3 regions of the Pseudomonas sp. MOIL14HWK12:I2 genome follow, and region 1 is predicted to be linked to each of the others. Evidence: predicted binding sites of a transcription regulator. Region 1 holds the regulator's gene; each other region holds the start of a gene.
What was found. The regulator LexA, encoded in region 1, represses DNA repair genes until DNA is damaged. The targets are predictions, from matches to a motif close to CTGTNTNNNNANACAG.

Region 1 (9,833 bases):
AAGATGGACGCCGTGCCCATGCCGGAGCTGCGCTGCGAAAAGGTCGACGACACCTATGTGCTGCGCGATGGCGCCTCGGGGCTGTTCCTGGCTGCCAGTGGCTTCCCGAAGAATCGCGAGACCCGCGCGCCGTTGGTCAGCGAATTGCTGCCCCATCGCGACGAGATCGATCCCAAGTACCATTATCTGCTCAGTGCTCCGGTGAAGGACTCTGAAGGCCGTCCGGCGGTGATCCGCTTCAGCCGCAAGACCAAGGAGCAGTACGTGCAGACCGAGGTCGAGGGCAAGCCCACCGGCTGGAAGGCCTTCTACGACGGCAAGAAGTGGCAGGTGGAAGAAAAGCGCTAGCGTCTCTAGCGCCAACTGCAGACAGGAGGCCGGCGTGAGCCGGCTCCAGGAGAAGGGCATGGCCAACGAGCGTTATACCCGCACCAACCAGAAGCTGTACTTTGCCGGTCTGGCCCTGGAAAGCTGGCGCCTGGCCCAGGCTGCGCCCGCCGCGCAAAGCCAGGGCCGGATCATGGCCGAGCGGGAAGCCTGCCTGTTTCACCTGCACGGCGCCTTGCTGGGACTCTGTCAGGAAGTGGCGGGCTTTTACCGCCACCCCACCATGGAGGCCACCTCGCTGGCCGTTCTGCTCGCTCCCGAGGCGCTCAATGAAGCGCCCAGCCCGGAAATGGGCGAGCTGATCGAGTTGGCCGGTAACCCCGAGACCTGGCTGGCGCGACTGATCGCCGAGTACCAGCGGCTGCTGCAGCCGCCCCAGGCACCCCGGCGACCCAAGCAGGATCCGACGCTGCCCTTGATCGAGGCGGTCAGCCTGGAGCCGGCCGAGCCGGAGCTGGGTCTCGAGGAGGTGGAAGCCTGGCGTGAAAGCCTCAAGCAGACGGCGCTCAGATTCCGTGGCGCCATGACCGAGTGGTAGGGTAGTTCTCACTACAATGCCATAGAGGCCGTCAGGACGATGGCCTTGCAGACCGTCGAAAAAGGCTCAGGCAAGTCAGCCTCTCAGACCCCACGCTGTTACACTGTCCGCTTAGCTGTGGAGATACTGAATGACTACTGCCTACCTGGAAATCGTTGAACTCTCCGATGGTCGCATCGTGTTGCGCCGTGCGGACGACGAGGAAGCCCTCGTTACCCTGGAGTTTTCCAGCGATGCCAAGGATTTCCTGCATGGACAGCAGATAGAGGTGGCCAAGGCCATGTTCAACCTGGGTGTGCAGATGGCCGGGCGCCTGGCCGAAGGCGATAGCCTCCAGCGCGACGATCAACCGCGCGTCCTGCACTGATTCTTTTCCAGATCCGGCATTCCGTCCTGGAATGCCGCCGCTACATCCCGTCCCGCCGCCTGCTTCCTACGCGAATCTGACGTTCAGACTCTGGCTGTTGCCCTGGGCCGCGGCACGTGCCAGCTGCTGCTTGCCCGCATCGCTCAGGTCGTGCAACCAGCTGATCACAGTATGGCTCTGCCCCTTGCGCAGCACCTCGCAGGCCAATTGCAGCGTCTTGGCAGCGCTCGGCGTCTGTAGCAGAAGCACACGCTCCGGATTCAGATGGGTGCTGCGCAACCAGGCGTTGCTGAGCAGCGACGGCGGGGTGACCAGGGTCAGCCAGCGGGCATCGTCCTTGTCGCTCAACTGGCGCAGGATGGGCGCCAGCAACTGCAGACACTGTTCCTGGCTGCCGTGCAGGGACATCTCGCTGAAGGTGTCCGGCAGTGGAGCGGCGGGCAGTTCCCGGGCCTGCTTGCCGGGCTTGGGCAGAAAGGCGGTCAGCTCCTGCAGCAGGAACTCCGGTGCCAGATCCAGCTCTTGAACCGACGAGCGCGGCGCATCGAACATCAGGGGAAATTGCATGGCGACCTCCTGGAGGCGACTCGATCAAATCCACTCGAGATCATGTACCACGGATACATGACGTCACTGTGCTCAGCCTGGTCTTGAGCGCTTTCCGGAGCGCGAACAGATACCCCCGATCAAGACTTCGGCGTAAGGCATAAAGGCGTGATAACGGCTGGCCCGAAGGCCAGCCTTAGACGTTAGCGGCGGATGACGCCAACGCTTAACCCTTCGATGGCGAATTCCTGGGTGGAAAGATCGACTTCGATAGGGGAGAACTCGGGATTTTCCGCCAGCAGAGTGACCTGGTTGCCCGAGCGCTTGAATCTCTTCACGGTGACTTCGTCGCCCACCCGGGCCACGACGATCTGGCCGTTGTGCACTTCGCGGGTCACATGGACGGCCAGCAGGTCGCCATCGAGGATGCCGACGTCTCTCATGCTCATGCCCTTGACCTTGAGCAGGTAGTCGGCACGCGGCTGAAAGAAGGCCGGGTTGATGGCGCAATTTTCCTCGACGTTCTGCTCGGCCAGGATGGGGGCGCCCGCAGCGACCCGACCGATGACCGGCAGGCTCTCGTCGGCCTTGCGCGAGGTGTCCAGACCCGGGATGCGGATGCCCCGGGAGGCGCCCGGCGTCATCTCGATGGCACCCTTGCGGGCCAGCGCCTTGAGGTGCTCCTCGGCCGCATTCGGCGATTTGAAACCAAGCTCCTGCGCGATCTCCGCGCGGGTAGGCGGAAAGCCATTGGCTTCGAGGCAACGCTTGATGAAGGCCAGGATCTCGGCTTGTCGCGGTGTCAGTTTCAGCATGATGCACGTCGCGTCGTCTAATGATGCTGTGATTATATACAGTAACTCCGGGTGGTAGGCAAGGCCGCCGACCACGACTTCGGACGACAGGCCGCGATCGTGACCAAAAGCCCGCAGAGGGTGGAAAGACGCGGCTTCCAGGCCATCAGCTGACCGCTCGCCGGCCGAACCGCGATTGACTTCGATAGCGTTTGAAACATATGTTTCAAACGGAATTCATCTACCGGGGACGGTCATGGCGCAGTCGGATACCGTGGAGCGCATTCTGGATGCGGCCGAGCAACTGTTCGCCGAGCGCGGCTTTGCCGAGACCTCGCTGCGACTCATCACCACCAGAGCCGGGGTCAACCTGGCGGCGGTCAACTATCATTTCGGTTCCAAGAAGGCGTTGATCCAGGCGGTGTTCTCGCGCTTTCTCGATCCCTTCTGCTTCAACCTGGAACGAGATCTGGATCAGTGGCAGCCCAGGAATGGCGAGGACGTGAGCCTGGAGGCTCTGCTGAATCTGCTGGTGGATCACTCCCTGGCCATCAAGCCGCGGCATGGCAATGACCTCTCGGTGTTCATGCGGCTGCTGGGCCTGGCGTTCAGCCAGAGCCAAGGGCACCTGCGCAAATACCTGGAGCAGACCTATGGCCGCGCCTTCCGCCGCTTCCTGCTGCTGGTGAATCGGGCCGTTCCCGAGATTCCGCCCCTGGAGCTGTTCTGGCGCGCCCACTTCATGCTGGGGGCGGCGGTGTTCAGCATGTCCGGCATCAAGGCGCTGCGGGCGATTGGCGAGAACGACTTCGGCGTCGATACCCACACCGACCAGGTGCTGCGGCTGATGGTGCCCTTCCTCGCCACCGGCATGCGGGCGCCCACGGCGATGCACGCACCGGAACTGGCCCAGGCCCAGTATCGGCCGCGGCGGCCGGTCGCCGTGGAGACGGCCGAGACCTACTAGGCTGCGGCATCAAGGGTGGCTGGGGTAAGCTTGCGTCCCTTTCACGGCGCCGTGCGCCGGAGCATTCGGACGAGGTACCCATGCAAGGCTCCCTGATGGTCGATATCGCTGGCACCTGGCTCACCGCCGAGGATCGCCAGCTGCTGCGTCAGCCGGAGGTGGGCGGACTGATCCTGTTCGCCCGCAACATCGAAACCCCGGGCCAGGTTCGCGAGCTATGCCGTGCCATCCGCGCCCTGCGGCCGGAACTGCTGCTGGCCGTGGACCAGGAAGGCGGTCGCGTGCAGCGCCTGCGCCGCGATGTGGTGCGGCTGCCGGCCATGGGGCAACTGGGCGGTCGCGCGGACAGCGCGGAACTGGCCCGCCTCTGCGGCTGGCTGATGGCGACCGAGATCCTGGCGGTGGGGCTGGACTTCAGCTTCGCCCCGGTGCTGGACGTCGACCATGGGCGCAGTCAGGTCATAGGCGCACGTTCGTTCGGCAAGGCCGAGCAGGTGATCGAGCTGGGTGGTGCCTTCATCGCCGGCATGGGCGACGCCGGTATGGCCGCGACCGGGAAGCATTTCCCCGGGCATGGCTGGGCCGAAGCCGATTCCCACTATGCCATTCCCACCGACGAGCGCGATCTCGATACCCTGCTGCGCACCGACCTGCGCCCCTTCCAGGCCCTGTTGCCGACCCTGGGCGCGGTGATGCCCGCTCATGTCATCTATCCCGCGGTGGATCCCCAGCCGGCCGGCTTTTCCCGGCGCTGGCTGCAGGACATCCTGCGCGGCGAACTGGATTACCAGGGCGTGATCTTCAGTGACGACCTGTCGATGGCGGGCGCCCACGTGGCGGGCGATGCCGGCCAGCGCGTCGAGGCCGCGCTCAGCGCCGGCTGCGACATGGGGCTGGTGTGCAATGACCGCGCAGCGGCCGAGCTGGCCCTGACGCGGGTGCAGCAGCTGGGCGTCTCGCCCGCGCCGCGGCTGGCCAGCATGAGGGCCCGCCGCCACGTCGATCTCGATTACCGGCAGCAACCGCAGTGGAGTCTTGCCCTGCGGCGGTTGCGCCAGGCTGACCTCATCTAAAGGACATTCCCATGACTACCTACGCCATCATCGGCGGTACCGGCCTCACCGCGCTCGCGGGTCTGGAGCTGGACCAGGCCCAGACCTTCGAGACGCCCTGGGGCGCGCCCTCGGCGCCCGTGCAGCGCGGCCACTATGCCGGGCGCCCGGTGCTGTTCCTGGCGCGCCATGGCCATCCCCATCGCATTCCGCCGCATCAGGTCAACTACCGCGCCAATCTCTGGGCGCTCAAGGAGGCCGGTGCCGAGGCCATCGTCGCTGTGAACGCCGTGGGCGGTATCCATGCCGCCATGGGCAGCGGTCATCTGTGCGTGCCCCATCAACTGGTGGACTACACCTGGGGGCGCGGCCATACCTTCTTCGAAGGGGCCGACCTCGAGCACGTCACCCACATCGACTTCAGCTTTCCCTACGATGAGCCCCTGCGGCAGCGTCTGCTCGGGGCACTGCGCAGGCTGCAGCTGCCGCACAGCGACCATGGCGTCTATGCCGCGACTCAGGGGCCGCGCCTGGAGACGGCGGGGGAGATCGTCCGGCTGGAGCGCGACGGTTGCGACATCGTTGGCATGACCGGGATGCCGGAAGCGGCCCTGGCCCGCGAATTGGGCCTGCCCTACGCCTGCCTTGCGCTGGTGGTGAATCCGGCGGCCGGCAAGGTGCAGCGGGAAATCACCATGGCCGAGATCGAAGCCGTTCTGGCCAGCGGCATCGACGAGGTGCGGCAGGTGCTGGCCGAGGTGCTGGCGGGCTGATAGCGCTCAAGCCGCTCCCGGGATCGACCGGGAGCGGCTCTTCGATCAGCTGGCGGCGGGCGTCAGGCGGTCGAACAGGGCTTCCAGGACGTTGAAGCGCTCTTCCGCCCGCTCCATGGGTACCTGGAACTTGAACAGGGTCGCGCCTTCCAGCCGGTACTTCTTCGGCTGCGCCTGGATCATCTTCACCAGCACCAGCGGATCCACCTGGGTGTCGGCGGCGAATTCCAGCCGTCCGCCCTGGGGCCCGGCATCCACCTTGACGATGCCCAGGCCTTCCGCACGCAGCTTGAGCAGCGTCAGGCGCACCAGGTTCTTGGTCGGTTCCGGCAGGAGTCCGAAGCGGTCGATCATCTCCACCTGCAATTCCTTGAGGGCGTCTTCGTCCGCCGCCGAGGCGATGCGCTTGTAGAGGATCAGCCGCGCATGGACGTCGGGCAGGTAGTCTTCCGGGATCAGCGCGGGCACGCGCATGTTGATGTCCGGACCGCCGCCCAAGGGTTGCTCCAGGTTGGGCTGCTCGCCCTTGCGGATGGCCTTGACCGCGCGCTCCAGCATTTCCATGTAGAGGGTGAAGCCGACCGCCTGGATCTGGCCGCTCTGGCCTTCGCCGAGCAGTTCGCCGGCGCCGCGGATCTCCAGGTCGTGGGTCGCCAGGATGAAGCCGGCCCCCAGGTCCTGGGCACCGGCGATGGCTTCCAGGCGCTTCTCGGCGTCCGGCGTCATGCCCTTGCGCGGCGGGGTGAGCAGATAGGCATAGGCCTGGTGGTGACTACGGCCGACCCGGCCGCGCAGCTGGTGCAGCTGGGCCAGGCCGAACTTGTCGGCGCGCTCGATGATGATGGTGTTGGCATTGGGCACGTCGATGCCGGTCTCGATGATGGTCGAGGCCACCAGCACGTTGAATCTCTTGTGGTAGAAATCGCTCATCACCTGTTCGAGATCGCGTTCGCGCATCTGTCCGTGGCCGATGCCGACGCGGGCCTCCGGCACCAGCTCGGCCAGTTCGCGGGCCCGCTTCTCGATGGTCTTGACCTCGTTGTGCAGGAAGTACACCTGGCCGCCGCGCAGCAGTTCGCGCAGCAGGGCTTCCTTGATCACCGCGTTCTGCTCCTCCATGACGAAGGTGCGCACCGAGAGACGCCGAGCCGGCGGGGTGGCGATGATGGACAGGTCACGCATGCCGGCCACGGCCATGTTCAGGGTGCGTGGGATCGGCGTGGCGGTGAGGGTGAGGATGTCCACCTCGCTGCGCAGCGACTTGAGCTGTTCCTTCTGGCGCACCCCGAAGCGGTGCTCTTCGTCGATGATGGCCAGGCCCAGGTCCTTGAACTTCACGTCGCCCTGCAACAGCTTGTGGGTGCCGATGATGATGTCGATCTTGCCCTCGGCCAGCTCGCGTGCGGCGGCGGCGACTTCCTGGGCCGACTTGAAGCGGCTCATCACCTCGACCCGTACCGGCCAGTCGGCGAAGCGATCGCGGAAGCTGTTGTAGTGCTGCTGGGCGAGGAGGGTGGTGGGTACCAGCACCGCCACCTGGCGACCACCGTGGACGGCGATGAAGGCCGCGCGCATGGCCACCTCGGTCTTGCCGAAGCCCACGTCGCCGCAGACCAGGCGATCCATGGGCGTGCCCGCCAGCATGTCCTTGTGCACCGCCTCGATGGCGGCCTGCTGGTCCGGCGTCTCCTCGAAGGGGAAGCCGGCGGAGAAGGTGGCGTAGTCCGCCGCCGGATCCTTGAAGGCATAGCCCTTGCGCGCGGCACGCCGGGCATAGATGTCGAGCAGCTCGGCAGCCACGTCGCGCACCTGTTCGGCGGCCTTGCGCTTGGCCTTCTGCCAGGTCTCGGAACCCAGCTTGTGCAGCGGCGCCAGGGCGTCGTCGGTGCCCGAGTAGCGGGCGATCAGGTGCAGGTTGGCCACCGGCACATAGAGCTTGGCGTCGTCGGCGTATTCGAGCAGCAGGAATTCCTGGGGCTGGTCGTCCAGCTCCAGGGTGATCAGGCCCATGTAGCGGCCGACGCCATGGTCGATGTGCACCACCGGCGCGCCTTCGCGCAGCTCGGTGAGGTTCTTGATGACGTTCTCGCCGGCGTCGCGACCCTTCTCGCGCCGGCGGCGCTGCATGATGCGCTGGCCGAACAGCGGATTCTCCGGAATCAGGGCGACGCCGGCGTTATCCAGCACCAGGCCTTCGTCCAGCGGCGCCAGGGCGATGGCGATGCGCTCGGCGCTGGCCTGGAAGGCTGCCCAGCCGTCGACCTGGCCAGGGCGCAGGTTCAGTCGGGCGAGCAGCTCCAGCAGCACCTCGCGGCGACCGGCGCTTTCCGCGGTGAACAGCACGCGACCGGGGAAATCGGTGATGAAGTGCTCCAGGGCCGCCAGCGGCTGGCTGGCCTTGGCGTCGATGGCCAGGTCCGGCAGGGCGCGTGCGGCGAAGCGCTCGCGGCCCACGCCGGCTTCCAGGTCGTCCGCGCCGATGACCACCCGCGGCCAGGCCTTCAGCCGGGCGAAGCAGTCTTCCACCGGCAGGAAGACATCGGCCGGCGGCAGCAGCGGCCGCTCCGGATCGATCCGGCGGTCTTCGTAGCGATTACGGACATCGGTCCAGAATTGCTCGGCGGCCTGTTCGATACCCGGCAGGGAAAACACCTGGGTGTTGGCCGGCAGATAGTCGAAGAGGGTCGAGGTCTCGTCGAAGAACAGCGGCAGGTAGTACTCGATGCCTGCCGGGGTGATGCCGCTGGCCAGATCCTGATAGATGGGGCAGCGGCGATAGTCCACGTCGAATCTTTCGCGGAATCGCGCACGAAAACCGGTCACCGCCTCTTTATGCAGCGGGAATTCCCGCGCCGGCAGGAGACGGATGCTGTCGACCTTGTCGATGGATCTCTGCGTCTCCGGATCGAAGGTGCGCAGCGTCTCGATCTCGTCGTCGAACAGGTCGATCCGGTAAGGCAGGTTGCTGCCCATGGGAAAGAGATCGATCAGGGCGCCGCGCACGGCGAATTCGCCGTGTTCGTACACCGTATCCACATATCTATAGCCGGCCGCTTCCAGGCGCGCGCGGGTGGCTTCCACGTCCAGCCGCTGGCCGACGTCCAGCACCAGGCTGCTGCCGAGCAGGAAGCGCGTGGGCGCCAGGCGGTGTAGGGCAGTCGCCAGAGGGACTACCAAAATGCCGTGGGACAGCTCCGGCAGCCGATAAAGGGTGGCGACACGCTGGGAGATGATGTCCTGGTGGGGCGAGAAGACATCGTAGGGTAGCGTCTCCCAATCGGGAAAATTCAGTACCGGAAGTTCAGGGGCGAAGAAGCGCAGTTCCTGCTCCAGGCGATCAGCGGTCTGGCTGTCCTGGGTGATCAGCAGGGTGAAGCGGCGGGTCGCGGCCTTGGCGGCTTCAGCGATGGCGAGGGCTAGCGCGGCGCCGGGCAGATTGCCCCACTGCTGGCGGCCGGCGGTTTCAGGAATTGACGGGGTACGCAAAACTGACACGCGGGCGGAACTCCGGTGGATTTCGGGAGGGTTGGGATTGTAACGACCGGGCTTTCACGCTGTCAGTGCAGCGACGCGCGTAGATTGCCTGGGACAGGCAGCGCGGTCATAATGTAGTTCCTTTTTTCAGCTCCTACATAGGGAAGGATTTGTCGTGAGTCAGAAGCCTGAGCAGTGCCTTGAAGAATGGATCGATCGCGAAGCGCTCGCCGAGGCCATGATTCCCCTGATTGGTCAGCTGTACCGTAACAACAATGTTGTGACCTCCATTTACGGTCGCGGTTTGGTCAACCGTTCGGTGATCTCCATTCTCAAGGCCCACCGGTTCGCTCGCCAGATCGACAACGTCGAGCTGTCCGTGCAGGACACCTACCCGCTGGTGAAGGCCCTGAGCGAGCTGGAACTGGGCGCCGCCTCCATCGACCTCGCTCGTCTGAGCCTGAAATTCAAGGCCGAAGGCGCCGGTCGCGACCTCAAGGACTTCCTGCGCAGCGAGCTGTCCGCCGTGGTCGGCAAGCAGGGCGTCGAGCAGCGCAAGGGCAAGGACGTCGTCCTCTACGGCTTCGGTCGCATCGGTCGCCTGCTGGCGCGCATCCTCATCGAGCACCAGGGTAGCGGCGACGGCCTGCGCCTGCGCGCCATCGTCGTGCGCAAGGGCGCCGACAACGATCTGGTCAAGCGTGCCAGCCTGCTGCGTCGCGACTCCGTGCACGGTTCCTTCGACGGCACCATCACCGTCGACGAAGCCAACAGCACCCTGTGTGCCAACGGCACCCTGATCAAGGTGATCTACTCTAACGATCCCACCACCGTCGACTACACCCAGTACGGCATCCAGGATGCCATCGTGGTCGACAACACCGGCAAGTGGCGCGATGCCGAAGGCCTGGGCCAGCACCTCAAGTGCAAGGGCG
Region 2 (9,833 bases), on a different contig from region 1:
CCGGCAGAGAGCAGCCGGCGAGCATGGCTAGGCCCATCAGAGAGAGCCCGGTCAGCGTTTGCTTGAGGTTTTGCATCGGTGGGAGACTTCCACTATCTTGCTGGGCAACGAAGCACCGATCATACCCGTATTCCCGAGGGCTGCGAAAGCACTCGGCACCGAGAAAGAGCATGGTAGAGAACAACGAACTCCGCAAAGCGGGTCTGAAAGTGACCCTGCCGCGCGTCAAGATATTGCAGATGCTGGACACCACCGAGCAGCGCCACATGAGCGCCGAAGACGTTTACAAGGCGCTCATGGAAGCGGGCGAGGACGTGGGGCTGGCAACGGTCTATCGGGTCCTCACCCAGTTCGAAGCGGCCGGTCTGGTGGTGCGCCACAATTTCGACGGCGGCCATGCCGTGTTCGAGTTGGCCGACACCGGCCACCATGATCACATGGTGGATGTGGATACCGGCGAAGTCATCGAGTTCACCGATGCCTCGATCGAAAAGCGTCAGCGCGAGATCGTCGAAGAGCATGGTTTCGAACTGGTCGATCACAACCTGGTGCTGTACATCCGCCAGCGCAAGTGAAGACCCGGACATGAAAAAGGCGACCTTCGAGTCGCCTTTTTCATGTCCGGTGGCTGCCTGCGTCTAGCGGCTCACCACCAGCTTGCGAGCGTGGGCCAGGGATTCACGGGTCAGGTCGACACCACCCAGCATGCGCGCCACCTCTTCCACGCGCCGTGCGCGGTCGAGCTTGGCCACCGCGGTACGCGTCTCGTCGGTGCCGCGCTCCTTGTGTACGAACAGGTGCTGATGACCCTGGGCCGCCACCTGGGGCAGGTGGGTCACCGTCAGCACCTGGCCCCGCTCGCCCAGTTGCCGCAGCAGCTGGCCGACCACCTCGGCGGTGGGGCCGCCGATACCCACGTCCACCTCGTCGAACACCAGGGTGGGTGTGCGCGAGGTCTGGGCGGTGATGACCTGGATGGCCAGGCTGATACGCGACAGTTCACCACCGGAGGCGACCTTGGCCAGCGGGCGCAGGGGCTGGCCCGGGTTGGCGCTGACGCGGAATTCGACGCCTTCGTTGCCCAGCGGCTGGGGTTCGCCGGTACTGCCTGGCGTGAGGGTGATGCTGAAGCGGCCACCCGGCATACCCAAGCGCTGCATCTCGGTCTCGACCGCGGCCGCGAGCTCCGGCGCCCGTTGTTCGCGCAGACGACTCAGTTCGCCGGCCTTCTCCTGGTAGTGGCGCTCGAAGGCCGTCAGTTCTTCCTGCAGGCGCTCCAGGGCGACGTCGTCGGCGTCCAGGGATTGCAATTCGTTGCGCAGCTGTTCGTGCAGCTCCAGCAGGGCCTCGGGCTGGACCCGGTGCTTGCGGGCAAGGCTGTAGACACTGTCCAGGCGCTCCTGCACCGCCTGCTGGCGCTCCGGGTCGGCTTCGAAATGATCGACGAAGCGATTGAGTTCGTTCATCGCCTCCTCGATCTGGATCTGGGCGGAGGCGAGCAGGTTGCTGGCCTCCTGGATCTGCGCCGGCGGGCGGTCGAAGGCGGTCAGGCGCGCCACGCTGGCATTGAGCGCCGACAGGGCATTGCCCTGCTCGTTTTCGGTACAGAGGTCCATGGCCTGGCGGCAGGCCAGCAGGATGTGCTCGGCACTCGCCAGATCGCTCTGCTCCTGTTCCAGGGCCTGCAACTCGCCCTCGGCCAGGGCGAGGTTGTCGAGTTCTTCGAGCTGGTAGCTGAGCAGCTGATGGCGGGCACGTTGCTCGTCGCCGTTGCGGGTCAGGCGTTCCAGGGTCTGGCGCACCTGGCGCCAGCGCTGGGCCGCGAGCTGCACCTGGCGGACCAGCTCGCCCGCGCCGGCGTATTCGTCCAGCAGGCGGCGATGGGTGTCGAGGCCGAGCAATGACTGGTGCTCGTGCTGGCTGTGGATATCGATCAGCAGGCCGCCGAGGGTCTTGAGATCGGCCAGCGGGCAGGGCGAGCCATTGATATAGCCGCGCGAGCGCCCTTCGCGGGTGATGACGCGGCGCAGCAGGCAGGGGCCGTCCTGCTCCAGGTCGCGCTCGGCGAGCCACTGGCGCGCTTCGGGGATATCGGTGGTGTCGAAGCTGGCCAGGACATCGGCCTTGTCGGCGCCGGGTCTGACCGCATCGCTGTCGGCGCGATCGCCCAGGGTGAGGCCGAGGGCGTCCAGCATGATGGACTTGCCGGCGCCGGTTTCACCCGTGATCACGGTCATGCCGCGCTCGAGGTCGAGGTCGAGGTGTTCGACGATGGCGTAATTGCGGACGGACAGATGCACCAGCATGCGACGATCTCCGAAGGCGGTTTTCTGGTTGTTTATACAGTGCCTCTCGGGCACTGGCAATCCATACAGCTCTTGAAGCGCCGGCCGGCGGCCCCATATAGGCGCCATCGATCAAGGCGATGTCCATTAGAGGGCGCGCCCACCGGCAATATCACAGGAGGACTCCATGGCCGACGAACAGAACTCCCAGACCCCCGAGCACGAAGCCGCCCAGGGCGACGTCCAGCACGAGGATCTCGCCGCCCGCGTCGCCACGCTCGAAGAGCAGCTCGCCGCGGCCCAGGACCAGTCGCTGCGCAGCGTCGCCGAACTGCAGAACGTGCGTCGTCGCGCCGAGCAGGATGTGGAAAAGGCGCATAAGTTCGCCCTGGAAAAATTCGCTGGCGACCTGCTGCCGGTGCTCGACAGCCTGGAGCGTGGCCTGGAGCTGTCCAACGCCACCGACGAGACTTTGAAGCCCATGCGTGAAGGCATGGAGCTGACCCTGAAGATGCTGCAGGACACCCTCAAGCGCTATCAGGTCGAGGCCGTCGATCCCCACGGCGCGCCCTTCAATCCGGAACACCACCAGGCCATGGCCATGGAGGAGAGCGCCACCGCCGAGCCGGGCAGCGTCCTCAAGGTGTTTCAAAAGGGCTATCTGCTCAATGGTCGCCTGCTGCGGCCGGCGATGGTGGTCGTCAGCAAGGCACCTGCAGCGCAGCAGCCGAGCATCGACGAAAAGGCTTGAAATTCTTTCGCTCGGCCCCATCTGGTAGGCAAGCGAACATCAAAGGCCCCCTGAGCGGGCCGCGCGGAATCTGAGATTTCTGGAGAAGACTACATGGGCAAGATCATCGGTATCGACCTGGGGACCACCAACTCCTGCGTCGCGATCCTCGAAAACGGCAACGTCAAGGTACTGGAAAACGCCGAAGGCACCCGTACCACGCCGTCCATCATCGCCTACACCAACGACGGCGAGACCCTGGTTGGCCAGCCAGCCAAGCGCCAGGCGGTGACCAATCCGCAGAACACCCTGTACGCGGTCAAGCGTCTGATCGGCCGGCGTTATGAAGAAAACGTCGTGCAGAAAGACATCCAGATGGTCCCCTACAAGATCGTCAAGGCGGACAACGGTGACGCCTGGGTCGAGGCCAAGGGCCAGAAGATGGCGCCGCCGCAGGTGTCTGCCGAAGTCCTGAAGAAGATGAAGAAGACCGCCGAGGACTACCTGGGCGAAGCCGTGACCGAAGCGGTCATCACCGTCCCGGCCTACTTCAACGACAGCCAGCGCCAGGCCACCAAGGATGCCGGTCGCATCGCCGGTCTGGACGTCAAGCGCATCATCAACGAGCCCACCGCGGCTGCCCTGGCCTATGGCCTGGACAAGGCCAAGGGCGACCATACCGTGATCGTCTATGACCTGGGCGGCGGTACCTTCGACGTCTCGGTCATCGAGATCGCCGAGGTCGACGGTGAGCATCAGTTCGAGGTGCTGGCCACCAATGGCGACACCTTCCTGGGCGGCGAAGACTTCGACATCCGCCTGATCGACTACCTCGTCGAGGAATTCAAGAAAGAAAGCGGCATGAACCTCAAGGGTGACCCGCTGGCCATGCAGCGCCTGAAGGAAGCTGCGGAAAAAGCCAAGATCGAGCTGTCCTCGGCTACCCAGACCGACGTCAACCTGCCCTACATCACCGCCGATGCCAGCGGTCCCAAGCACCTGAACGTCAAGGTCTCCCGCGCCAAGCTGGAGTCCCTGGTGGAAGAGCTGGTCGAGCGCACCATCGAGCCCTGCCGCACGGCGTTGAAGGACTCCGGTCTGGACGTCTCCGACATCCACGAGGTCATCCTGGTGGGCGGTCAGACCCGCATGCCGCTGGTGCAGAAGCGCGTGGCCGACTTCTTCGGCAAGGAAGCGCGCAAGGACGTCAACCCGGACGAAGCCGTCGCCATCGGTGCCGCCATCCAGGGCGCCGTGCTGGCCGGTGACGTCAAGGACGTGCTGCTGCTGGACGTCACCCCGCTGACCCTGGGCATCGAGACCATGGGTGGCGTGATGACCGCGCTGATCGAGAAGAACACCACCATCCCGACCAAGAAGTCGCAGGTGTTCTCCACCGCCGACGACAACCAGGGCGCCGTGACCATCCACGTGCTGCAGGGCGAGCGCAAGCAGGCCGCGCAGAACAAGTCGCTGGGCAAGTTCGACCTGGCCGAGATCCCGCCGGCGCCGCGTGGCGTACCGCAGATCGAGGTGACCTTCGACATCGACGCCAACGGTATCCTCAACGTGTCCGCCAAGGACAAGGCCACCGGCAAGCAGCAGTCCATCGTCATCAAGGCGTCCTCCGGTCTGTCCGAGGAAGAGATTCAGCAGATGGTGCGTGACGCCGAGGCCAATGCCGACGAGGATCGCAAGTTCGAAGAGCTGGCCGCGGCCCGCAACCAGGGCGATGCCCTGGTGCACGGCACCCGCAAGATGCTGACCGAGGCGGGCGACAAGGCCACCGCGGAAGAGAAGAGCACCATCGAGAAGGCCATTGGCGAACTGGAAACCGCCGTGCGCGGTGACGACAAGGACGCCATCGAAGCCAAGATGAATGCCCTGTCCCAGGCCTCCGCGCCGCTGGCCCAGAAGCTCTATTCCGAGCAGGGCGCTGGCGCCGGTGCCGAAGGCGCCTCGGCCAAGGCGGACGGTGATGCCAAGAAGCCCGGCGACGACGTGGTCGATGCCGAGTTCGAGGAAGTGAAGGACAACAAGTAAGCCCCGTGCTTACCGCACCTGGCGGGCTTCGGCCCGTCGGATCCGCCACGCGGGAGCCTGCTCCCGCGTTGGCGTGTCTGGAGGGTGAGAAAATTTAAGGTGCAGAAAGTCTATGGCCAAACGTGATTACTATGAGGTGCTCGGGGTCGAGCGCGGCGCCAGCGAAGCCGAGCTCAAGAAGGCCTACCGACGCCTGGCGATGAAATACCACCCGGATCGCAATCCGGGGGACGCGGCTGCCGAAGAGCAGTTCAAGGAGGCCGCCGAGGCCTACGAAGTGCTGTCCGATGCGGGCAAGCGCTCGGCCTACGACCAGTACGGCCATGCTGGCGTCGATCCGAGCATGGGCGGCGGCGGTTTCGGTGGCGCGGCGGGAGGCGCGAGCTTCTCCGACATCTTCGGCGATGTCTTCAGCGACTTCTTTGGCGGACGCGGTGGCGCCGGTGGACGCGGCGGCCCGCAGCGCGGTGCCGACCTGCGCTACACCCTGGACCTGGATCTGGAAGAGGCGGTGCGTGGGACCACGGTCACCATTCGCGTGCCCACCCTGGTCGAGTGCAAGGTCTGCGATGGCAATGGCGCCAAGCCGGGTACCTCGGCGTCCACCTGCCCCACCTGCGGTGGCATCGGCCAGGTGCGCATGCAGCAGGGCTTCTTCTCGGTCCAGCAGACCTGCCCGCGCTGCCACGGCAGCGGCAAGATCATTCCCGAGCCCTGCAACGCCTGTCATGGTCAGGGGCGCGTGGAAGAGCAGAAGACCCTGTCGGTCAAGGTGCCCGCGGGCGTCGACACCGGCGACCGCATCCGCCTGACCGGCGAAGGCGAGGCTGGAACCTTGGGTGGCCCCAGCGGCGACCTCTATGTCGTGGTCAATGTGCGCGAGCACTCGATCTTCCAGCGCGACGGCAAGCACCTCTATTGCGAGGTGCCGATCAACTTCACCGACGCCGCCCTGGGTGGCGAGCTGGAAGTGCCGACCCTGGATGGCCGCGTCAAGCTGAAGATCCCCGAGGGCACCCAGACCGGCAAGATGTTCCGCCTGCGCGGCAAGGGCGTGACGCCCGTGCGCGGTGGTGGCGCCGGCGACCTGATGTGCAAGGTGGTGGTGGAGACTCCGGTCAACCTGAGCCGGCGCCAGCGCGAGCTGCTCGAGGAGTTCCGTAACACCCTGCAGAGCGACAGCTCCCATTCGCCCCGGGCCAGTGGCTGGTTCGACGGCATGAAGCGCTTCTTCGACGACCTCTAAACCGGCAGGGGCGCCGTCGCGAGGCGGCGCCCGGCCAGCAGCCTGGAGCTGATGATGCGACGTATAGCTGTAATGGGCGCCGCGGGGCGCATGGGCAAGACCCTGATCGAAGCGGTCCAGCAGACCCAGGGCGCTGCCGGTCTCACCGCCGCGGTGGATCGCCCGGAAAGCAGTCTGGTAGGTGCCGACGCCGGCGAACTCGCCGGTATCGGCCGCAACGGGGTGATGCTGTCGGGCGATCTGGCGCGGGTGCTGGATGATTTCGATGTGCTCATCGACTTCACCCATCCCAACGTGACCCTGCAGAATCTGGCGCTCTGCCGCAAGGCCAGGAAGGCCATGGTGATCGGCACCACCGGCTTCACCGCCGAGCAGAAGCTGACCCTGCTGGAAGCGAGCAAGGAAATTCCCATCGTCTTCGCCGCCAACTTCAGCGTCGGCGTCAATCTCTGCCTCAAGCTGCTGGACACCGCTGCTCGCGTGCTGGGTGACGAGGTCGACATCGAGATCATCGAGGCGCACCACAGGCACAAGGTCGATGCGCCTTCGGGGACCGCCCTGCGCATGGGCGAGGTCGTTGCCCAGGCGCTGGGTCGCGATCTGGAAGAGGTGGCCGTCTATGGCCGCGAAGGCCAGACCGGTGCCCGCGACCGCCAGACCATCGGCTTCGCCACCGTGCGCGCTGGCGACGTGGTGGGCGATCACACGGTGCTGTTCGCCAGCGAAGGCGAGCGAGTCGAGATCACCCACAAGGCCTCCAGCCGCATGACCTTCGCCAAGGGCGCGGTGCGCGCGGCCCTCTGGCTCAAGGACAAACAGCCGGCGCTATATGACATGCAGGACGTGCTGGAGTTGCGCTGATCCCCTTGCGGGGGTGCCAGCCGTGATCAATTCGTGTACAATGCAGCTTTAGTGTATCCACTAAAAGCTAGCGCAGAATGAAATCACAACATTAAAACGGGATGACTCTTCGAGATGTCATCCCGTTTTTTTGCACCCTGCGTTTGCCCGCCAAGGCTTGATTTTCGGAGGTCTTCTTGACTAAGCCAGCCATACTCGCACTTGCCGATGGCAGCATCTTTCGCGGTGAATCCATCGGTGCCGACGGCCACACGGTCGGCGAAGTGGTGTTCAACACCGCCATGACCGGCTACCAGGAAATCCTGACTGATCCTTCCTATGCGAAGCAGATCGTCACCCTGACCTATCCGCACATCGGCAACACCGGCACCACGCCGCAGGATGGCGAGGCCGCCCAGGTGTGGGCTGCCGGGCTGATCATCCGCGACCTGCCGCTGCTGGCCAGCAACTGGCGCAACAAGCAGTCGCTGCCGGACTATCTCAAGGAGAACGGCACCATCGCCATCGCCGGTATCGACACCCGTCGACTGACCCGCATCCTCCGTGAGAAGGGCGCTCAGGATGGCTGCATCCTTACCGGCGAAGACGCCACCGAGGAGCGCGCCCTGGAACTGGCCCGCGCCTTCCCCGGCCTCAAGGGCATGGACCTGGCCAAGGAAGTCAGCGTCAAGGAGCGCTACGAGTGGCGGTCCGGCGTCTGGTCGCTGGAAACCGACAGCCACGCCGAGATCCCGGCCGAGCAGCTGCCCTATCACGTGGTGGCCTTCGACTATGGCGTCAAGCTAAACATTCTGCGCATGCTGGTGGCCCGCGGCTGCCGCATTACCGTGCTGCCGGCCCAGACCCCGGCCAGCGAAGCCCTGGCGCTGCAACCCGATGGCATCTTCCTGGCCAATGGCCCGGGCGATCCCGAGCCGTGCGACTACGCCATCAAGGCGATCCAGGACGTCCTGGAAACCGAGATTCCGGTGTTCGGCATCTGCCTGGGCCACCAGTTGCTGGCCCTGGCTTCCGGCGCCAAGACGGTGAAGATGCCCAACGGTCACCACGGCGCCAACCATCCGGTGCAGGATCTCGACAGCGGCGTGGTGATGATCACCAGTCAGAACCACGGTTTCGCCGTGGACGAGGCCAGCCTGCCGGCCAATGTGCGGGCCACCCACAAGTCGCTGTTCGATGGCACCCTGCAGGGCATCGAGCGTACCGACAAGGTCGCCTTCAGCTTCCAGGGTCACCCCGAGGCGAGCCCTGGCCCGCACGACGTGGCGCCGCTGTTCGACAAGTTCATCCAGGCCATGGCGGCACGCCGCTAAGACGGGAGGAGGGTAGCGCTCATGCTGGCGAATCTGGGTGTCATCGACTTCTGGACCTATGTGGTCGGGACCCTGTTCGTCATCCTGTTGCCCGGCCCCAATTCCTTCTTCGTGCTGGCCACCAGTGCCCAGCGCGGCATTCGCAGCGGTTACCAGGCGGCCTCGGCCGTGTTCCTCGGTGACGCCGTGCTGATGCTGCTCTCGGCGCTGGGCGTTGCCTCGCTGCTCAAGGCCGAGCCGCTGTTCTTCCAGATCCTCAAGTATCTGGGCGCGGCGTACCTGTTCTACCTCGGCTGGGGCATGTTGCGCGGCGGACTCAAGTCTTGGCGCAGCCCGGCCCAGGGCCAGGCCGAGGCGACCCTGCGCGAAGACGTCCACCAGCCGTTCCGCAAGGCGCTGCTGCTGAGCCTGTCGAACCCGAAGGCGATCCTGTTCTTCGTTTCCTTCTTCATCCAGTTCGTGGACCCCGGTTACGCCCATCCGGCGCTGTCCTTCCTGGTGCTGGGCGCGGTACTGGAAGCGATCAGCTTCTGCTACCTGTCGTTCCTGATTTTCTGCGGCGTTCGCCTGGCGGCCTGGTTCCGTCAGCGGCGTCGCCTCAGCGCGGGCGCCACCGGTGGCGTCGGCGCCCTGTTCGTGGGGTTCGGTGTGAAGCTGGCCACCGCAACCCTGACCTGATTACCTGCATTCGAGAAGCCCATGCCTAAGCGTACAGACATCAAGAGCATCCTGATCCTCGGGGCCGGCCCCATCGTCATCGGCCAGGCCTGCGAGTTCGACTATTCCGGCGCCCAGGCCTGCAAGGCCCTGCGCGAGGAAGGCTTCCGCGTCATCCTGGTGAACTCCAATCCGGCCACCATCATGACCGACCCGTCGATGGCCGACGCCACCTACATCGAGCCGATCAAGTGGGCCACCGTGGCCAAGATCATCGAGAAGGAGCGCCCCGACGCCCTGCTGCCGACCATGGGCGGCCAGACCGCGCTGAACTGCGCCCTGGACCTGGAGCGGCATGGCGTGCTGGCGAAATTCGGCGTCGAGATGATCGGCGCCAACGCCGACACCATCGACAAGGCCGAGGATCGTTCGCGCTTCGACAAGGCCATGAAGGACATCGGCCTGGCCTGCCCGGTCTCGGGTATCGCCCACAGCATGGAAGAAGCCTACGGCGTGCTGGAGAAGGTCGGCTTCCCCTGCATCATCCGGCCGAGCTTCACCATGGGTGGCACCGGTGGCGGCATCGCCTACAACCGCGAGGAATTCGAAGAAATCTGCACCCGTGGTCTGGATCTGTCGCCGACCAACGAACTGCTGATCGACGAATCCCTGATCGGCTGGAAGGAATACGAGATGGA
Region 3 (9,833 bases), on a different contig from region 1:
CTCGACCGCGCCGTCGGCTGCGCCGCCTGGGGCAGCTTTTTGCACCAGGGGCAGATCTGCATGGCCACCGGGTTGATCCTGGTGCACCAGCGCCTCGCCGCCGCCTTCACCGAACGCCTGGCCGCCCGCGCCGCCGCCCTGCGCCTCGGTGATCCGCTGGAACCCACAACCCAGCTGGGTCCGCTGATCAATGCCCGGCAACTGCAACGGGTACAGGGCATAGTCGCCGACAGCCTCGCCGCCGGTGCCCGGCTGGAGCAGGGCGGCCGGCACGAAGGGCTGTTCTATGCCCCGACCGTACTGAGCGGCGTCCGTCCCGGCATGCGCGCCTTCGACGAAGAGATCTTCGGACCGGTGGCCAGCGTGGTGACCTTCGCCAGCGAGGCCGAGGCCGTCGACCTGGCCAATCGCACCCCCTACGGCCTGGCGGCCGGCGTGCTCTCCGGCTCCCTGGCCCGCGCCCGGGCGCTGGGCGAACGGCTGGAGTGCGGAATGCTGCACCTCAACGACCAGACGGTGAACGACGAGGTGGTCAATCCCTTCGGCGGCCGTGGCCAGTCCGGCAACGGCGGCAGCGTCGGTGGCCTGTGCAACTGGGACGACTACAGCCAGTGGCAGTGGGTGACCGAGCATAACGAGCCGCCACGCTATCCCTTCTAGCCCCTGTTCCATCCCCCAATAACAACAAGAGGAAAATCCCATGACCCTGAATGGCAAGACCCTGGTCGTCACCGGCGTGGCCTCCGGCATCGGCGCCGAGCTGGCGCGGCTGGCGCGCTTCCAGGGCGCCACCGTGATCGGCGTCGACCGCAACCAGCCCCAGTTCAGCCTGGACGACTTCCACCAGGCCGACCTGGGCGACCCCGACTGCATCGCCGCCCTGGTCAGTCGCCTGCCGGCGCGCCTGCACGGCCTGTGCAACATCGCCGGGGTACCGGGCACGGCGCCCCGGGAGACGGTGGCGCGCGTCAACTACCTCGGCCTGCGCTTGCTCAGCCAGCAACTGGTCGCGCGGCTGGGGCCGGGCGGCGCCATCGTCAATGTCGCCTCCATCCTCGGCGCCGAATGGCCGCAGCGCCTGGAACAGCACCGCGAGCTGGCGCAGATCGCCGACTTCGCCCCGGCCCAGGCCTGGCTGGAGCGTCATCCGGTGGACCGGGCCACCTGCTACCAGTACTTCAAGGAGGCGCTCATCGTCTGGAGCTTCGTGCAGTCCCAGACCTGGCTGCGCGAATTCGGCGTGCGCCTGAATTGCGTGGCGCCGGGTCCGGTGTTCACCCCCATCCTCGGCGACTTCGTCAGCATGCTCGGCGAAGAGCGCGTCGCCCGCGACAGCCAGCGCATGCTGCGCCCGGCGCTGGCCGACGAGGTGGCCGCGGTGATCGCCTTTCTCTGCAGCGATGCCTCGCGCTGGATCAACGGCGCCAACCTGCCGGTGGATGGCGGTCTCGCCGCCAGTTACGTCTGACCCGGATCGCCGCGCCGGCCGGTGCGGCGATCGCGTTTTCCCACAACAAGAACAACTCTAGGACGACGTCATGCGCACACGTTTCGGATTCGGTCTGCTGGCCGCGGCCAGTCTCGCCTCCACAGTGGCCCAGGCCTATGACCTGCCCGGTCTCAATCTCGGCTCCACCAGCTTCTACGACGGCGCCCCGGCGCCGGACGGTCCCGGCTGGTACTGGGAGGAGTACCTGATCTACGGCAAGACCAGCCGCTTCAACGACCAGGACGGCCGCAAGCTGCCCCTGCCCAAGCAGGAGCTGACCACCTTCGCCCCGGTCAGCCAGATCATCTATGTCGGCCAGCCGCTGGCCAACGGCGCCATGCCGGGTTTCACCGCCATCCTGCCCTGGCTGGCCCATGCCGATGTCGATGACGGCCTCGGTGGCCAGGCGCTGAGCGCCCGCGAGGGGGTAGGGGACCTGACCCTGGGCGCCTTCCTGCAACTGCCCACCACCGCCCGCCCCGACGGCGGACCGCGCTGGGCGCAACGCATCGAGGCCGAGATCGTCGCCCCCACCGGTCGCTACGACCGCGACCGGGCGATCAATCCGGGCAGCAACTTCTGGTCCTTCAATCCCTACTACGCCACCACCTATTGGCTGACGCCCCAATGGTCGGTGACCGGACGCTTCTGGTACCTGTGGAACGGCAAGAACGACCAGCCGCTGCGCAGCTTCGGCGCGGTCTCCGACACCCAGGCCGGCCAGGCGCTGCACGCCAACTTCGCCACCCAGTACGCGCTGAACGATCGCCTCAGCGTCGGCCTGAGCGGCTACTGGCTGCGGCAGATCACCGACACCCAGGTCGATGGTCACGACGTCAGCGGGCGGCGGGAAAAGGTCTGGGCCTGGGGTCCGGGTTTCACCTACGCCTTTTCCCGGGAGAATCTGATCACCGTCAACAGCTACTTCGAGCAGGACGCCGAGAACCGCACCGAGGGGCGCAAGTTCGTCGTCAACTTCCTGCACAAGCTCTAGTGCTAGCGATCGATGGGAATGCCCCGGTTCGGCGGCGGCGGAGGCGCCGGCGGCTGGGGCTGCTGCGCCTGGGGATGGGGCACCATGTGCCAGGTCTCGTTGCGCGGCCGGCGGTCGATGTAGACCGGCACCGGCTGATAGATGATGCCGGAGCCGCGCACCTCGCTTTCCTGGCGAAAGCTCGAAGAGGACGAAGAGCCACCGACCACGGTGACGTCGTCGACCGGGCGTTGGCGAGTGGCGGCTGGGGCGGGTATTACGGTGACCTCCCGCGGCGCGGCGGCCGGCGGCGGCGTGGCAGGCCGGGGCGGCGGCGTGAAGCCGTTGCTCTCGGGCAGGCTCTGCAGCGGAATGGTGGTGATCTGACTATTCGTCGGGCAGGCGCCCTGGGTATAGGTCGTCCGGCCCTGGTCGTCCACGCACTTGTAGACATCCTGAGCGGCCACGACGCCACTGGCGAGCAGCAGGCCATAGAGCAGCGAACGCATGATGAGGCCCTCCGGGCACTCGAATTGTCACCTGCAGGATACAAGATGCCCGCTACGGCTCCCAGTGCTGCTGTCCGGCTCGACACCAGGCATTCAGCTTATCGTCAGACTGTAAAGACTAGGCCCGGCCCGAGGTGAGGCGTATAACATCCGGAAACATTCTTTTCAGGGCAACGACGCGTGAAGTGGTTCGTGATTGGCGGTTTTTTTCTCTGTGTTTTGTATGTGCACTTTCGCGGCCGGGTGCGCCATCGCTTGCTGCGTCAGCTCAGTGACCATTCGACCTTTTTGGCGCCGCTGAACACCTTCATGTTCCTGACCTCGCGGGTGCCCAACGCGCCCTATCACCCGGTGGAGCGCTTTCCCGAACTCCAGGTGCTGCAGGACAACTGGCAGCTGATCCGCGACGAAGCCCTCGACCTGCTGCGCGCCGGCCAGATCAAGAAATCCGCCGAGCACAACGATGCCGGCTTCAACTCCTTCTTCAAGAGCGGCTGGAAGCGCTTCTATCTGAAGTGGTACGGCGACAGCCATCCTTCCGCCATGCAGCTGTGCCCCAGGACCACCGAATTGCTGCGCGGCATCGGCACGGTCAAGGCGGCCATGTTCGCCGAGTTGCCGCCCGGGTCGCGGCTGGTGCGCCATCGCGATCCCTATGGCGGCTCCCTGCGCTATCACCTGGGCCTGGCCACGCCTAATGATCCACGCTGCTTCATCGAGGTGGACGGCCAGCGCTATCACTGGCGCGATGGCCAGGCGGTGGTATTCGACGAAACCTTCATCCACTACGCCGAGAACACCACCGACCAGGATCGCATCATCCTCTTCTGCGACGTGGAAAGGCCGCTGCGCTATCGCTGGGCAAGCGCCTTCAACCGCTGGGTCAGTGGCACCCTGCTGGCCTCGGCGGCCTCGCCCAATGACGCCAGCGACAAGACCGGCGGCCTCAATCGCGCCTTCCGGCACCTCTATCGCATCCGCCAGCGCGGCAAGGCGCTGAAGAAGCGCAACCGCTTCCGCTACTACCTCGAACAGTGGCTGTTGCTGGCCGCGCTGGTCGGCGTGGTGATCTGGATCTGAGCGATCCCTGCAACCGCAAAGACAGCGGTTCGACTTGACCCCGATACGAATCGCCTCTAATACTGTATGCATATACAGATAGAGGCGATGGCCATGGACAATATCCCTGCAGGTCTGGCGGCATGAGCGGCGGCGCCAGCCTGGCCCGGCTGTTCGAGGAGCGGCGCCTGTGGAAGGGGCAGACCAGTCCCGACGCCCGGCGCAGCGACCAGCCCACCGGGGTCGCCGCCCTGGATGCCCATCTGCCCGGTGCCGGCTGGCCGGAAGCGGCCCTGACCGAATTGCTGCTCGCCGGCCCCGGCCATGGCGAGTTGCGGCTGCTCTGGCCGACCCTGGCGCGCTTGAGCCAGGCCGCCGAGCGCATCGCCCTGATCGGGCCGCCGCTGTTGCCCTATCCTCTGGCCTGGCAGGCGGCCGGCGTGGCGCTGGATGCCCTGGTGGTGATCCGCGCCCAGGGCGCCGAGGTGCTCTGGGCCGCCGAGCAGTGCCTGCGCTCCGGTTGCTTCGGCGCGGTGCTCTGCTGGCCCGAGCGGGCCGACGATCGCCAGCTGCGCCGGCTGCAGGTCGCCGCCGAGAGCGGCCGTACCCTGGCCTTCGCCCTGCGCCCGGCCGCCGCCCTGGACAATCCCTCGCCGGCGGCCTTGCGCCTCGAACTCAGGGCGCCGCTGGAACGGCTGCACATCCGCAAATGCCGCGGCGGTCAGCCTGGCGTGCTCGATCTGGCCGGCGGCGCTTGAGCTTGCCATGCGCTGGGCCTGCATCCTCTTTCCGCAGCTGGCGCTGGATGCCGTGCTGCGCCGTCATCCCCAGCCGGAGCGGCCGCTGGTGCTGCTTTCCGGTCCGCCACAGCGCCGCCTGCTGCAGGCGGTCAATCCGGCCGCGCGGGCCCTGGGGCTGCGCCCCGGCCTGACCCTGGCCGCCGCCCAGGCGCTGACCCGCGACTTCGAGCAGCAGGAATACGACCCGGCGCTCATCGAGACGGCCGAGGCGCTGCTGGCGGCCTGGGGCTACGGCTTCAGCTCCCAGGTCAGTCGCCACTATCCGCGGGCGCTGCTGCTGGAGATCCAGTCCAGCCTGCCGCTGCTGGGGCCCTGGCCGCGGCTGGAGCGGCGCCTGCGCCAGGAGCTCCAGGGCCTGGGCTTTCGCCATCGACTGGCCCTGGCGCCCAATCCGGTGGCGGCGCGGATGTTGACCAATGTCGCCGATGGCCTCATCGCCTCCCCGGACGACCTGCCGTGCCTGCTCGATCGGCTGCCCGTGGAGCGCGCCGGTTTCGCCCCCCAGCAGGCCCAGGCGCTGGTGCGCATGGGCATCCGCCGCCTGGAGCAACTCAAGGCCCTGCCCAGGCCCGCCCTGGCCCGGCGCTTCGCCCCCGAGCTGCTGCAGCAGCTGGATCTGCTGGGCGGCAGTCGCAGCCTGGCGCTGGAGTTCTATCGGCCGCCCGATCGTTTCGTGGCGCGGGTGGAGCTCAATTTCGAGGTGGAATCCCACCAGGCGCTGCTGTTCCCCCTGCGTCGCCTCACCGCCGATCTGGCGGTCTGGCTGGCCAGTCGCGACCGGGGCGTGCAGCGCTTCCTGCTCTGGCTGGAGCACCGCCAGGGTCCGGCGACCACCCTCACCATCGGCCTGCTGGCCCCCGAACGCGATGCCGCCCTGCTGTTCGAATTCGCCCGCGGTCGCCTCGAACAGCTGCAGGTGGTGGCGCCGGTGCTGGCGCTGCGCCTGGAAAGCGAGGAGTTGCCGCTCTTCGTGCCGGAACGCCATGGCCTGTTCGACGAGCGCCCCGCCCAGGCCGTGGGCTGGGAGGTGCTGCGCGAACGCCTGCGTGCCCGGCTGGGCGAGGAAGCGGTGCTGGGGCTCGGCATCCAGGCGGATCATCGTCCCGAGCGCGCCCTGGTCTGGCGCCACGAGCGGCGTCTGGAGACCGCCTTGCCCGGTTTGCGTCCGGGTTGGCTGCTGAGCGAACCGCGTCCACTCGACGGCCAGCCACGCCGGGTCCTCGCCGGTCCCGAGCGCATCGAAAGCGGCTGGTGGGACGGGGGCGATCAGCGGCGCGACTACTATCGCATCGAGGTGGCCGACGGACGCCAGGCCTGGGCCTTTCGCCGCTATGGCGAGGAGGCGCCCTGGTGGATCCAGGGCTGGTTCGCATGAGCGGCTATGCCGAGTTGCACTGCCTGTCGAACTTCAGCTTCCAGCGCGGTGCCTCCAGTGCCCTGGAATTGTTCGAGCGGGCCAAGGCGCTGGGCTACACGGCGCTGGCCATCACCGACGAATGCACCCTGAGCGGCAGCGTCCGCGCCTGGCAGGCGGCGCGCCAGGTCGGGCTGCCCCTGATCATCGGCAGCGAACTGACCCTCGACGACGGTCTGCGCCTGGTGCTGCTGGTGGAGGATCTGCCGGGTTACGAGTGCCTCTGCGCGCTGATCACCCGGGCCCGCCGCCGAGCACCCAAGGGCCGCTACCAGCTGGGTCGCGCGGACCTGCAGCAGCCCTTGCCCGGCTTGCTGGCGATCTGGCTGCCGGGCGGCGAACCCGCGACCGAGGAGGGCGCCTGGCTCAGGAGCGTCTTTGCCGAGCGCCTCTGGCTCGGCGTCGAATTGCTGCGCGGCGCCGACGATGTCGCCCGACTCTTGCAGCTGCAGGCGCTGGGCAGGCAGCTGGGCGTGCCGGCAGTGGCCTGCGGCGACGTGCACATGCACACCCGCGGACGCCGTGCCCTGCAGGATGTGCTCACCGGCATCCGCCATCACCTGCCGGTGGCCGAGGCCGGCTATCACCTGCATCCCAACGGCGAGCGCCATCTGCGCCCACTGGCGGTGCTGGAGGGGCTCTATCCCGCGGCGTTGCGCGCCGAGACCCTGGCGATCGCCGCCCGCTGCCGCTTCGACCTGGGCGAGTTGCGCTATCGCTATCCCCGGGAGGTGATACCCGCCGGCGAGACGGCGGGCTCCTGGCTGGCCGAATTGACCCGCCGCGGCCTGGCCTGGCGCTGGCCGGAGGGGGCGCCGGCAAGGGTCACCGACCAGGTGGCCCGGGAGCTGGCGCTGATCGCCGAGAAGGGCTACGAGAACTACTTTCTCACCGTGCACGACATCGTCGACTACGCCCGCCGCCAGCACATCCTCTGCCAGGGCCGCGGCTCGGCGGCCAACTCGGTGGTCTGCTACGTGCTGGGTATCACCGAGCTGAATCCGCTCACCGGCAATCTGCTGTTCGAGCGCTTCATCTCCCGCGAGCGCGACGAACCGCCCGACATCGACGTCGACTTCGAGCACGAGCGCCGCGAAGAGGTCATCCAGTACGTCTTTCGCCGCTATGGCCGCGAGCGGGCCGCGCTCACCGCGGTGGTCAGCACCTACCATGCCGCCGGCGCCCTGCGCGATGTCGGCAAGGCGCTGGGCCTGCCGGGCGACCAGCTCGACGCCCTGTCCGGGTGCGCCGGGCGCTGGACCGACGAGATCCCCGGCCCCGCGCGCCTGCGCGAAGCCGGTTTCGATCCCGACAGCCCCCTGCTGCAGCGGGTACTCATCCTTGCCGGCCAGTTGATCGGCTTTCCCCGGCATCTCTCCCAGCATCCCGGCGGCTTCGTCATTTCCGAAGCGCCCCTGGCCACGCTGGTGCCGGTGGAAAACGCCGCCATGCCCGAGCGCACCCTGATCCAGTGGGACAAGGACGACCTCGATGCCGTGGGCCTGCTCAAGGTCGACATCCTCGCCCTGGGCATGCTCAGCGCCCTGCGCCGCTGCTTCGACCTGGTCGCCAACTGGCGCGGCCAGCGCTGGACCCTGGCCAGCCTGCCCCAGGAAGATGAGCCCACCTACGCCATGATCTCCCGCGCCGACACGGTGGGGGTGTTCCAGATCGAATCCCGCGCCCAGATGGCCATGCTGCCGCGCCTCCGGCCGCGAACCCTCTACGACCTGGTGATCGAGGTGGCCATCGTCCGCCCCGGGCCGATCCAGGGCGACATGGTGCATCCCTATCTGCGCCGCCGGAATGGCGAGGAAGAGGCCGACTATCCCCATGACGAATTGCGGCCGGCGCTGGAACGCACCCTGGGAGTGCCGCTGTTCCAGGAACAGGTGATGCAGATCGCCATTGTCGCCGCCGAGTATTCGCCGGGCGAGGCCGATCAGCTGCGCCGCTCCATGGCGGCCTGGAAGCGTCATGGCGGCCTCGAACCCCACCGTCAACGCCTGCACAGCCGCATGGTCGAACGCGGCTATCGCCCGGAATTCGCCGCGCGCCTCTTCGAGCAGATCAAGGGCTTCGGCAGCTACGGCTTTCCCGAATCCCATGCCGCCAGCTTCGCCTTGCTGACCTATGCCAGCTCCTGGCTCAAGTGCCACGAGCCGGCCGCCTTCGCCTGTGCCCTGGTCAACAGCTGGCCGATGGGTTTCTACAGTCCCGACCAGGTCCTCCAGGACGCCCGGCGCCACGGCATCGAGGTGCGCGCGGTGACCGTGCAGGCCAGCGACTGGGACTGCCGGCTGGAGGCGGGGGCCGGCCATCAGCCGGCGATCCGCCTGGGCCTGCGCCTGGTGCAGGGACTGGCGGAGGCGGTGGGTCGGCGCCTGGTGGCGGCACGGGGTACGCAGCCCTTTCGCGATGTCGAGGACCTCTGTCGCCGGGCCGAGCTGGATGCCCGGGCGCGCGGACAGCTGGCCGAGGCCGGTGCTCTGGCGGAGCTGGCCGGTGATCGCCATCAGGCGCGCTGGGCCATGGCCGGGGTGGAGCGCCAGCTGCCGCTGTTCGCATCGGCGGACAGCGCCCTGGAGGAACGACCAGCCTTGCCCGCGCCCAGTGTTGCGGAAAACGTCCATGCCGACTACCGCATGCTGGGCACCACCCTGGGGCCGCATCCGCTGAGTCTGCTGCGCGGCGAACTCCAGGCGCGGCGCTGTCGGGATTTCCGGCAGCTGGACGAGATCAAGCCCGGTGCCCTGGTGCGGGTAGCCGGACTGGTGCGCGGACGTCAGCGCCCTGGCACGGCCAGCGGGGTGATCTTCGTGACCCTGGAAGACGAGCACGGCATGCTCAATGTGGTGGTCTGGCGCGCAGTGGGTGAACAGCAGCGTCGACCCCTGCTGCAGGCACGGCTGCTACAGGTCGAGGGGCATCTGGAACGGGAGGCGGGGGTGCAGCACCTGATCGCCGGTCGCCTGACCGATCTGAGTCCACTGCTCGACGAGCTCATGGTGTCGAGTCGGGATTTTCACTAGGACGAAGAGAGGGGAAAAGCGGAGGAGGGAGAGAGCGGGTGGAGCGGGGGGACTGTCTTCCGAAGCGCTCTGGAGCGCCCGGAAGACAAGAATCGACCAACGCAGTCTTAGCTGACGGCGTCTTTCAGGCCTTTGCCGGGCTTGAAGCCAGGCAGCTTGGCAGCGGCGATCTTGATGGTGGCACCGGTCTGCGGGTTGCGGCCTTCGCGAGCAGCGCGCTCTTTTACTGCGAAAGTTCCGAAACCGACCAGGCTGACGCTGTCGCCTTGCTTCAGGGCGTCGGTCACCGCAGTGGTGAAGGCGTCCAGGGCTTTGGCAGCGGTGGCCTTGGGCAGGTCGGCAGACGCGGCAATGGCGTCGATCAGCTCAGCTTTATTCATGTAAAAACTCCATGTGTGAGTATTGGCCAGGCAGTATAGCGGCAGCTTTGCCTTGCGTAGAGCCTTTGTGAGCCTCTACGTGGCCGGTTGAAGCAGCCTTGTTGTTCGGCGCTACAGGATACGCATAGCGGGCGAAAGAGCGATAGGGTATTCGATCAAGCAGGGCCGTGAAAACCT

Region 2: the regulator LexA is predicted to act here: its motif matches at 2,331-2,346, upstream of recN (DNA repair protein RecN).
Region 3: the regulator LexA is predicted to act here: its motif matches at 4,114-4,129, upstream of imuA (translesion DNA synthesis-associated protein ImuA).

The regions. Positions count from the first base shown of each region.
Region 1 is NZ_AZOA01000011.1:150,589-160,421, reverse strand. Features, by position in the region: gene topA (type I DNA topoisomerase) at 1-348, shown strand, start outside; gene PSK12I2_RS0110610 (DUF6586 family protein) at 407-925, shown strand; gene PSK12I2_RS0110605 (hypothetical protein) at 1,056-1,292, shown strand; gene sulA (SOS-induced cell division inhibitor SulA) at 1,359-1,859, opposite strand; gene lexA (transcriptional repressor LexA) at 2,042-2,653, opposite strand; gene PSK12I2_RS0110590 (TetR/AcrR family transcriptional regulator) at 2,889-3,599, shown strand; gene nagZ (beta-N-acetylhexosaminidase) at 3,680-4,672, shown strand; gene PSK12I2_RS0110580 (S-methyl-5'-thioinosine phosphorylase) at 4,684-5,424, shown strand; gene mfd (transcription-repair coupling factor) at 5,470-8,919, opposite strand; gene PSK12I2_RS0110570 (glyceraldehyde-3-phosphate dehydrogenase) at 9,074-9,833, shown strand, end outside.
Region 2 is NZ_AZOA01000018.1:48,680-58,512, reverse strand. Features, by position in the region: gene PSK12I2_RS0115725 (outer membrane protein assembly factor BamE) at 1-76, opposite strand, end outside; gene fur (ferric iron uptake transcriptional regulator) at 171-575, shown strand; gene recN (DNA repair protein RecN) at 639-2,306, opposite strand; gene grpE (nucleotide exchange factor GrpE) at 2,473-3,036, shown strand; gene dnaK (molecular chaperone DnaK) at 3,130-5,058, shown strand; gene dnaJ (molecular chaperone DnaJ) at 5,171-6,304, shown strand; gene dapB (4-hydroxy-tetrahydrodipicolinate reductase) at 6,359-7,165, shown strand; gene carA (glutamine-hydrolyzing carbamoyl-phosphate synthase small subunit) at 7,342-8,478, shown strand; gene leuE (leucine efflux protein LeuE) at 8,500-9,156, shown strand; gene carB (carbamoyl-phosphate synthase large subunit) at 9,178-9,833, shown strand, end outside.
Region 3 is NZ_AZOA01000003.1:7,493-17,325, reverse strand. Features, by position in the region: gene PSK12I2_RS0100090 (benzaldehyde dehydrogenase) at 1-660, shown strand, start outside; gene PSK12I2_RS0100085 (coniferyl-alcohol dehydrogenase) at 701-1,468, shown strand; gene PSK12I2_RS0100080 (transporter) at 1,539-2,483, shown strand; gene PSK12I2_RS0100075 (DUF4124 domain-containing protein) at 2,486-2,971, opposite strand; gene lpxO (lipid A hydroxylase LpxO) at 3,152-4,051, shown strand; gene imuA (translesion DNA synthesis-associated protein ImuA) at 4,174-4,788, shown strand; gene PSK12I2_RS0100060 (DNA polymerase Y family protein) at 4,796-6,205, shown strand; gene PSK12I2_RS0100055 (error-prone DNA polymerase) at 6,202-9,276, shown strand; gene PSK12I2_RS0100050 (HU family DNA-binding protein) at 9,384-9,656, opposite strand.